DNA from 2 places in the Streptomyces huasconensis genome. Region 2 is predicted to be linked to the other one. Evidence: riboswitches for the same ligand, from Rfam matches in the RefSeq annotation. Region 2 holds a riboswitch; the other holds the start of a gene.

Region 1 (4,927 bases), 2.3 Mb from region 2:
CACCTGGAAGGGCAGCAACACATGGCTGAGCGCCGCGTCAACGTCGGCTGGGCCGAGGGCCTCCACGCCCGACCCGCCTCCATCTTCGTCCGCGCGGCCACGGCCGCCGGCGTCCCCGTGACGATCGCCAAGGCCGACGGCAACCCGGTCAACGCGGCCTCGATGCTCGCGGTGCTCGGCCTCGGCGCCCAGGGCGGCGAGGAGATCGTGCTCGCCTCCGACGCCGAGGGTGCGGACGCCGCCCTCGACCGTCTGGCGAAGCTCGTCGCGGAGGGCCTTGAGGAGCTCCCGGAGACGGTCTGACCCACGCAGTTCCTTCGAAGGGCCCACCCTGGACACGGGGTGGGCCCTTTTCGTTCGGTTTCCACCCGACCTTTCGCCGAGCCTTCCGCCCGGTTTTCGCTCGCGGCCTTTCGGCGGTCGGATTATGACCTGCGGGGCGGCCGGTGAATTCGCCAGCAAAGATAACCACCCGGCAGCGCCAAAACCCTCGGCTCTTTTTCGGGGGCGCTCTCCTGACGGCCACCCTCTTTGTATACGGCTCGCGCGTTAATTCGGGAGGCCCACCGTGTTTACGGCTTGTTGCATGTCCCTCACGCGGTCGTCCCGCCGCGCATGGCGCAACCGGTGCGCGGCCGTCACCCGGCCCGCGTGGCCGGCGGTGAGCGTCCTGGCCCGTTCCGCGTCCCCGCGGGCCACCGCGTCGACGATCGCCGCGTGTTCGGACCAGGAGACGGCGGGCGCGGCCGGGGGCTCCACGACGTACATCCAGGCGAGCTTGTGCCGCAGCTGGGTGAGCAGCGTGATGAGGCCGGGGCTGCCGGAGGCCTGGGCGAGCGTCTCGTGGAACCAGCCGCCCAGCGAGCGCAGATCCTCCCCCTGCCCCCTCCGCACGCGCTCCTGGCCCAGCCGCACGAGCCCGCGCAGGACCTTGAGGTGCGCCTCGGTGCGGCGGTGCGCGGCGCGGGCCGCGGCGAGCGGTTCGAGCACCGTGCGCAGCTCCAGGAGATCGGCGGCCTCCTGCTCCGTGGGCTCGGCGACACAGGCGCCCGCGTGCCTGCGCGTGACGACGAAACCCTCGGCCTCCAGGGTGCGCAGGGCTTCGCGCACGGGGACGCGGGAGACGCCGTAGCGACGTGCGAGAAGCTCCTCGGTGAGCCGGCCGCCCCTTTCGTAGACCCCGGCGACAATGTCGTCCCGGATGGCCGTGCATACCGACTGCGCGGGAATGCGCATGACCGGACCTCCGCTTTGATCCCCGCGAAACGCGGTCGACCGACACTCGTGCGTGACTGTCTCGCGACTCTATTGCAGGACTTCGGAATTTCCGATGGGGGGCCGGAATTCATGGATATCTTTTGGCCAAGCGCGGGCGGGCCTGGAAACGGCGCCGGAAACGGCGAAGGCCCCGGCTCGCAAGAGCCGGGGCCTTCGGTGAGGCGCTGAGCGCGTCGGAGAGGTCAGACGTTGACGCCGTGCGAGCGAAGGTACGCCACGGGGTCGATGTCCGAGCCGTACTCCGCGCCGGTGCGGGCCTCGAAGTGGAGGTGCGGGCCACTGGAGTTGCCGGTGGAGCCCGAGAGGCCTATCTGCTGGCCCGGGGTGACCGTCTGGCCGACCGTGACGCCGAGGGACGACATGTGGCCGTACTGGGTGTACGTGCCGTCGTTCATCTTGATGACCACGTTGTTGCCGTAGGCACCGCCCCAGCCCGCCTCGACGACGGTACCGGCGCCCACCGCGTGCACCGGGGTGCCGGACGCGGCGTGGAAGTCGACGCCGGTGTGGCTGCCGGAGGACCACATCGCGCCGCCGGTCTGGTAGCCCGTGGAGACGTACGAGCCGGAGATCGGGGAGACGTAGGTGTTCAGGCGCTTGCGCTCGGCCGCGCGGGCGGCGCGCTCCTTGGCCTCGCGCTCCTGCTTGGCCTTCGCCTTGCGCTCGGCCTCGGCCTTGCGCTTCTCCTCGGCGGCCTTCTTCTTGGCGGCCTCTTCGGCCTTCTTGGCGGCAGCCGCGTCGTCGGCGGCCTGCCGCTGGGCGGCGGCCTGCGCGTCGATGCTGTCGGCGAGCGAGTCGCCGACGGAGATCGCCTGGGTGAGCCCGGTGTGTTCGAGAGCGGCGTCGTCGGCGGCGGCGAGCGCCGGAGCGGCCAGGCCTCCGATGACACCGGTGGTGGTGATCGCGGCCACTCCCGCGACGTTCGCGGTCGTGCGGGTGAGGCGGCTGGGACGACGGTGCTTCCCGGTGGCACGGGTGAACGCCATGAAGCGGCTGATCCTTTCCTTCCTTCTCGCCTACCGGGTTAGCTGACGGGTTCGGAGCAGGAAGGTCTCCTACGAGTCCCTCGCCTGACGGCAAGGTGCCCGATTCACCCCAAGGGACGTGTGGGTCCCCGGCTCCCCTGGCTCGCGCCGTACGGGGACTCGGCGATGGCTGTCCGGTGCCGCGGATGCGACGTGATGCGTGACGAACAGTCGGACTGACGCTAAACGGACCGTCTTTCAATCGACAAACAGAAGGCCGTTTTTGTAGCGCACGCCACACGCCAGACATGCAACCACCATATGAATTCGGACATATGGGGAGTAGGCGACCCCGGTCACCGAAACGGTCACCGGGGTCGCGCTACCACCGAACTGGCGTCCTGACGGGGCCTCAGCCCGCGACCACCGTCACCTCGCCGATGCCGAGCGCCCTGACGGGCTCCTCGATCTGCGCGGCGTCCCCGACGAGGACCGTCACCAGGTGGTCCTCCGGGAAGGCGCTCACGACGGCCGCGGTGGCCTCCACGGTGCCGGTCGCGGCCAACTGCCGGTACAGGCGCGCCTGGAAGTCGTCCGGGAGGTTCTGCTCGACCTGGTCGGCGAGGGTGGCGGCCACGGAGGCGGCCATCTCGTACTTGAGCGGGGCCACGCCCACCAGGTTCTGCACCGCCACGTCGCGCTCCGCGTCGGTCAGGCCCTCCGCGGCGAGGGTGCGCAGGACCGTCCAGAGGTCCTCCAGCGCGGGCCCCGTCGAGGCGGTGTCGACGGAGCCGCTGATGGCGAGCATCGCGGCGCCCGTGCCGTCCGGGGCGGACCGCAGGACCTGGCTGAACGCCCGTACGCCGTAGGTGTAGCCCTTCTCCTCGCGCAGGACGCGGTCCAGGCGGGAGGTGAGGGTGCCGCCCAGGCAGTACGTGCCGAGGATCTGGGCGGGCCAGACCCGGTCGTGCCGGTCCGGGCCGATGCGGCCGATCAGAAGCTGCGTCTGCACGGCTCCGGGGCGGTCCACGATGACGACGCGGCCCGTGTCGTCGGCGGTGATCGCGGGCATCGGGCGGGGCTCGGCCGTGTCGCCCGTCCAGGTGCCGACGGTGTCCGCGAGAACGGCGTCCAGGTCGGTGCCGGCGAGGTCGCCGACGATCACCAGCGTGGACGTGGCCGGCCGGACGTGCGTCTCGTAGAAGGCGCGGACCGCGGCCGAGTCGATGGCCTTGACCGTCTCCTCGGTGCCCTGGCGGGGCCTCGACATGCGCGAACTCGCCGGGAAGAGCTGCCTGGAGAGCTCCTTGGCGGCGCGCCGCGCCGGGTTGGCCGCCTCGTGCGGGATCTCGTCCAGGCGGTTGCGTACGAGGCGTTCGATCTCGCTGTCGGCGAAGGCGGGGGCCCGCAGGGCGTCGGCGAGCAGGCCGAGCGCCTTGGGCAGGCGGGAGACCGGGACTTCGAGGGAGACGCGGACGCCGGGGTGGTCGGCGTGCGCGTCCATGGTGGCACCGCACCGGTCGAGCTCGGCGGCGAACTCCTCCGCCGAGTGCTTGTCGGTGCCTTCGTTGAAGGCCCTCGCCATGATCGTGGCGACGCCGTCGAGGCCCTGCGGCTCGGCGTCCAGGGGCGCCTCCAGGTGGACCTCCACGGCGACGACCTGCTGGCCGGGGCGGTCGCAGCGCAGCACCGTGAGGCCGTTGGGCAGCGTGCCGCGCTCGGGGGCGGGGAAGGCCCACGGCTTGGCCGTGCCGGCCTGGGGCTGGGGGTGGAACTGCATCGTCGCGGCCTCGGTCACTTCGCCGCCTCCTCTTCCTCTGCGGTCTCGGCGGCGGCCTCGGTGCCCTCGGCGGCCTCGTCGTCGGCGGCCAGGGGTTCGTAGACGAGCACCGCTCGGTTGTCCGGGCGCAGGCGGGCCTTGGCGACCTCCTGCACCTCCTCGGCGGTGACGTCCAGCACGCGCTGCACGGCGGTGAGGGCGAGCTGCGGGTCGCCGAACAGGACCGCGTACCGGCACAGTTCGTCCGCGCGGCCCGCGACGGTGCCGAGCCGGTCGAGCCACTCGCGCTCCAGCTGGGCCTGGGCGCGCTCCATCTCCTCCGGAGTGGGGCCCTCCGCGGCGAAGCGGGCCAGCTCCTCGTCGACGGCGGCCTCGATGACCGGCACCTCGACGTCACCGGAGGTCTTCACGTCCAGCCAGCCGAGCGAGGGCGCGCCGGCGAGGCGCAGCAGGCCGAAGCCCGCGGCGACGGCCGTACGGTCGCGGCGCACGAGGCGGTTGTAGAGCCGGGAGGACTCGCCGCTGCCGAGGACGGTGAGGGCGAGGTCGGCGGCGTCGCACGCGCGCGTGCCGTCCTCCGGGAGGCGGTACGCGGCCATGAGGGCGCGGGCCGGCACGTCCTCCTCGACGACCTCGCGCAGTTCCTTGCCGATGCGCTCCGGGAGGGAGCCGTTCCGCGGCGGCTGCTTGCCGTCGTGCGAGGGAATCGACCCGAAGTACTTCTCCACCCAGGCGAGCGTCTGCTCCGGGTCGATGTCGCCGACGACCGACAGGACGGCATTGTTGGGCGCGTAATACGTACGGAAGAAGGCGCGCGCGTCTTCCAGGGTGGCCGCGTCCAGGTCGGCCATGGAGCCGATCGGCGTGTGGTGGTAGGGGTGGCCCTCCGGGTAGGAGAGGGCGG
Region 2 (4,927 bases):
CGATGCGCGTAGGCACCGCCGAGGGAGTGCGCCGCGAGCACGTACGGGCCGGGGATGCCCTCGGCGCGCAGCAGCTCGTACAGTTCCGCCGCGACCTCGGCGGCGGTGCGCGGCAGCGGGAGGGGGTCGCTGTAGCCCGTGCCGCCGCGGTCGTACACCACGGCGGTGGTGAACCGTGCGACGCCCTGCTGCACGCCGGCGTAGTCCAGGCCGACCGCGCTCGCGCCCGGCAGGAACACGACGGCGGGCCCGCCGCTGCCCGTCCGGTGTACGAAGAGGCGGCGCCCGTCGATCTTCTGGAACCCTCCGACCGGTGGCGTGAACCCGGCCGTGGAAGTGCTGTCGTCCGTCATGCGAGGAGGCTCCAACGTTGACGCTGGGTCAGGGTCAAGCCCCCTTCGCCGGGCCACCGCCGCGTGAGCCTCGGATGCCGATGGGCGCCGCTGGGGCACCCGGAGGCTATTGGTTCGCCTCACCCCCTCGGATGGCGTACTGTTGGGTTCACCGACGCGGGGTGGAGCAGCTCGGTAGCTCGCTGGGCTCATAACCCAGAGGTCGCAGGTTCAAATCCTGTCCCCGCTACTGAAGGCCGAAGGCCCGGAGTCCGTGATCAGTCACGGACTCCGGGCCTTCGGTGTTTCCGGGCCCCGGCGCGACCCGTCCCGTCACCCGTATGGCCCACACCAGCTCGCACCCGCACCCCGCGCCGGGAAACCTGGGTGCAGCGCGGCGACGGGCGCGGGATCGGCGGGAGACAAGCGGTGGGGCAGCGTGGAGGTACCGGGGGCAGCGGAGCCACCGCGCACGAGCGGACACTCGTACGCGTCCTGCCCGTCCTGCTCCTCGTCGTGGGGGTCGTGTACGACGCCCTGACCCCGCCCGCGTTCACGGCCGCCCCGCTCTTCACGGCGGCCCCGCTGATCGCCGCCCCCTTCTACTCGCTGCTCTGCACCGTCCTGACGGGCGTCGCGGCCTCGGCCGCGGTCATCGTGCTGCACTACGGCAACTCCGCCGGCGGCCATGCCGAGGCCGTCACCGAACTGCTCACCGTGGCCACCGTCGCGGCTCTGGCGGTCTTCATCAACCGCGTCGTGCGCCGCGGCAACGACCGGCTCGCCATCGCCCGCTCCATCGCCGAGGCCACCCAGCGCGCCGTCCTGCCGCAGCCCGACCCCCGCATCGGCGGGCTGGACCTGGCGGCGCGGTACGAGGCCGCGCAGGCCGACGCTTTCATCGGCGGCGACCTGTACGCCGTGCAGGACACCCCGCACGGCGTACGGCTCATCGTCGGCGATGTCCGGGGCAAGGGCATGGGCGCGGTGGCCGCCGTCGCCGTCGTCATCGGCGCCTTCCGCGAGGCCGCCGAGCAGGAGACCACCCTGGAGGCGGTGGCGCAGCGCCTGGAGCGGGCCCTGGCGCGGGAGGGCACCCGGCGGGACGGGCTCGACGCCTTCGAGGGGTTCACCACCGCCGTCCTCGCGGAGATCCGGGTCGGCGAGGGCTGCGTACGGCTGGTGAACCGGGGGCACCCGGAACCGCTGCTGCTGCGGGGCGACGGGCGGCTGTGCGTGCTCACGCCGAGCGAGCCCGCGCTCCCGCTCGGCATGGGGGAACTGGGCGCGTGGCCGGACCGGGCGGACGAGTCGGAGTTCCCGCCGGGCGCGATGCTGCTCTTCTACACGGACGGGCTCTCGGAGGCGCGCGACGCGGCCGGGGCCTTCTACGACCCGGCGGCCCGGCTCGGCGGGCGGATCTTCCCCGGCCGCGAGGGTCCGCACACGCTGCTCGCCACGCTCACGCAGGAGGTACGGCGGCACACCGGGGGTGCGACGACGGACGACATGGCGCTGCTGGCGGTGCGGCGGCCGGCCACGGGGGACGGGAAGCCCGCGGGGGAGGGGGCCTGTCACCGGCCGTGAGCGAAGCGGAGCCGTCCGCATGACAACTGACGTTCTGTCAAGGGAATGTGAAGTTCCGGTACGCGGCTTTCGTGGGTTGATACAGGGTCAACTCGCCCTGCTATGGGTCGGCTTGCCCCGATAAGTACCGGCCGTGAGCGTTAACGATCAATCGGAACAGCTTGGAATACGGCACCGCTGTCTATTAACGTTCGATAACGCAGCGCGGTCGTCCCAGCCGTCACTAGAGGCGGCTCCGTGCGCACACGCCTAATCCCGCAAGGGAGCCGGGGAACCACCAACTTGGGGTGAATCGGGCACCTGTGCATCCGTGCCAGATGTCCGTAGGAGACCTTCCTGCTCCGAACCCGTCAGCTAACCCGGTAGGCGAGAAGGAAGGAAAGGAGTGCGCCCCAGTGGCGTCCAACCGGCCTGCCCCCCAAGCCGCGTACATACCGAATGACGACGACTTCGGTGGATACGACCCGGAGACCTGGGAGGAATGGAACCCCACCGAGGAGTCCGTCCGTCCCGTCCGCGGCAGGCACCGTGTGCACAAGAAGGGCGGCGGCGGGCTCGCCCGCAGCTCCACCGTGCTGGGCGTCGGCGTCATCGCCGCCGTCGGCGCGGGCGGCATGGCCACCGCGCAGGACGGCAAGCCGCCCGTCTCCATCTCCATGCCCGACCTGGGCGCCGTCACCGACTCGCTGCCCGCGGCCGAGTCCCTGCCCGGCGTGGGCGCACTGCTCTCCGATGACTCCGCGGCCCCCGCGGGCGCCGAGACCGTCGCCGCGGCCGCCCCGCTCACCGCGGCCGGTGTCAGCCACACCGACGCCCAGCAGGGCACCACGGACGCGGGCGAGGCCCTGCGCGCCCGCATCATGCAGCAGGCCGAGAACCAGCAGGACCAGGCGGACGACGCGGTGCGCAGCGCGGCCGAGGAGGCCGCAGTCAAGAAGGCCGCCGAGGAGGCCGCCGCCCAGCAGAGGCAGGCGGAGCGCAAGGCCGACGCCGAGGCCGCCGCCAAGAAGAAGAAGGAGCGGGAGGCCCGCGAGGCCAAGGCCCTGGCCGAACGCCGGGCCAAGCTCGCCAAGAGCTACGCGCTGCCCACCTCCTCGTACACCATCACGTCCCACTTCGGTGTCGCCGGCTCCATGTGGTCCTCCGGGCACCACACCGGTCTCGACTTCGCCGCTCCGACGGGTACCCCGCTCAAGGCCGTCCACACCGGCACCGTCAAGGAAGCCGGCTGGGCGGGGGCGTACGGCTACCGCACGGTCCTGGAGCTGAGCGACGGCACCGAGGTCTGGTACTGCCACCAGTCCTCGATGAACGTCAGCGCGGGCCAGAAGGTCAGCACCGGCGATGTCATCGGCCGGGTGGGCGCGACCGGCAACGTCACCGGGCCGCACCTGCACATGGAGGTGCACACCGCGGGCGGCTCCACCGTCGACCCGCTCGCCTGGCTGCAGAGCAAGGGCCTCAACCCCTGACCCGGGGCCCGCGGGCTTACGTTCCTTTGCTTGACGTTCCTTTGGGGGAGCGGACGGAATTCCGTTTCCGCCGGGTCCGTTGAGGAACGTATGACTTCTCTTCGCACTCTTGGCTCATCCGACCTCGACGTCTTCCCGCTGGCCCTGGGAGGCAACGTCTTCGGGTGGACGGCCGACCGGGCGGCGTCCTTCGCCGTCCTCGACGCCTACACCGCGGCGGGCGGCAACTTCATCGACACGGCCGACGTGTACTCGGCCTGGGTGGAGGGGAACAAGGGCGGCGAGTCCGAGACCCTCATCGGCGAGTGGCTGACCGCCCGCGGCAACCGCTCCGACGTCATCGTGGCGACGAAGGTCGGCGCCCACCCCGAGTACACCGGTCTGGCCCCGGAGACCATCAAGGGCGCCGCCGACGCCTCCCTGCGCCGCCTCGGCACCGACTACATCGACCTCTACTACACGCACTACGACGACCCGTCGGTCCCCGTGGAGGAGATCATCGGGACGCTGGACGAGCTGGTCGCGGCCGGCAAGGTGCGCGCCATCGCCGCCTCCAACATCACGCCCGAGCGGCTCCAGGAGTCCCTCGACTTCTCCGACCGCGAGGGCCTCGCCCGCTTCGTCGCGCTCCAGCCGCACTACAACCTCGTCTCCCGCGACACCTACGAGGGCCGCCTCCAGGAGGTCGCCTCGCGCTCCGGCCTGGCCGCCGTCCCGTACTACGCGCTCGCCTCCGGCTTCCTCACCGGCAAGTACCGCCCCGGCACGCGCGTGGAGAGCGCGCGCAGCGGCCGGGCCGAGGAGTACGCGGGCACCGAGAGGGGCGGCCGGGTCCTCGCCGCGCTCGACGAGATCGCCGAGGCGCATGAGGCGGAGGTCGCGACCGTGGCCCTCGCGTGGCTCGCGGCCCAGCCCACCGTGGCGGCGCCGATCGCCTCCGCCCGCACGGTCGAGCAGCTGCCGGCGCTGCTCGCGGTGGCGGACCTCGAACTGACGGACGCCGAGCTGACGGCGCTGACGGCGGCCTCCGCGTAGGCTTCCGGGCTCCCTGGCCTCCGGGCTTCCGGGTTTCCGGACTTTCGGGCGCCTAGGAGCGGTAGGGGTTGTGGACCGGGTGGCCGTACGCCGGTGCCGGGTAGGGCTGCGGCTGGCCGTACGGGGCGGGGGCGTACGGAGCGGGGTGGTACGCGCCGTGCGGGTGGGCATACGCCGCGTACGGCAGGGGGCGCATGACCGGGGTGATCGCGCGGGCCGCGTACGCCAGCGCGGGGCGGGCCGGCTCGCGGCGCTCCCAGAGCTGTTCGAGCAACTCCCGCTCGCGTACGACGAAGTCGGCGCCCGCCCGGCCGCGGCGCCCCCGGTGGCGCAGCAGCGCCAGTGACGTCGCGTACGTCTCGTACTCCAGGACCGCGCGGCCCGCGGCCTTCCCCCAGGTGTACGAGGCGTAGTCGCGGGCCAGCGCCCGAGCCCGCATCGAGCCGAGCGCGTACGGCTCGGGCGGGGTGAGCCAGCCCGCCGCCACATACGCGGGCAGTT

What was found. Region 2 has a riboswitch for cyclic di-AMP ahead of J2N69_RS17485 (M23 family metallopeptidase). Riboswitches for the same ligand answer to the same signal wherever they lie in the genome.
Region 1: linked by a shared signal. The riboswitch ahead of J2N69_RS27900 (M23 family metallopeptidase) and the one ahead of J2N69_RS17485 (M23 family metallopeptidase) in region 2 are both predicted to bind cyclic di-AMP.

What each region holds. Positions count from the first base shown of each region.
Region 1 is NZ_CP086119.1:6,135,707-6,140,633, reverse strand. Features, by position in the region: gene J2N69_RS27910 (HPr family phosphocarrier protein) at 22-303, shown strand; gene J2N69_RS27905 (GntR family transcriptional regulator) at 550-1,236, opposite strand; gene J2N69_RS27900 (M23 family metallopeptidase) at 1,461-2,264, opposite strand; cyclic di-AMP (ydaO/yuaA leader) riboswitch at 2,278-2,439, opposite strand; gene J2N69_RS27895 (M16 family metallopeptidase) at 2,656-4,041, opposite strand; gene J2N69_RS27890 (M16 family metallopeptidase) at 4,038-4,927, opposite strand, start outside.
Region 2 is NZ_CP086119.1:3,847,352-3,852,278, reverse strand. Features, by position in the region: gene J2N69_RS17500 (alpha/beta fold hydrolase) at 1-353, opposite strand, end outside; tRNA gene J2N69_RS17495 (tRNA-Met) at 509-582, shown strand; gene J2N69_RS17490 (PP2C family protein-serine/threonine phosphatase) at 762-1,919, shown strand; cyclic di-AMP (ydaO/yuaA leader) riboswitch at 2,156-2,303, shown strand; gene J2N69_RS17485 (M23 family metallopeptidase) at 2,315-3,391, shown strand; gene J2N69_RS17480 (aldo/keto reductase) at 3,482-4,426, shown strand; gene J2N69_RS17475 (PrsW family glutamic-type intramembrane protease) at 4,479-4,927, opposite strand, start outside.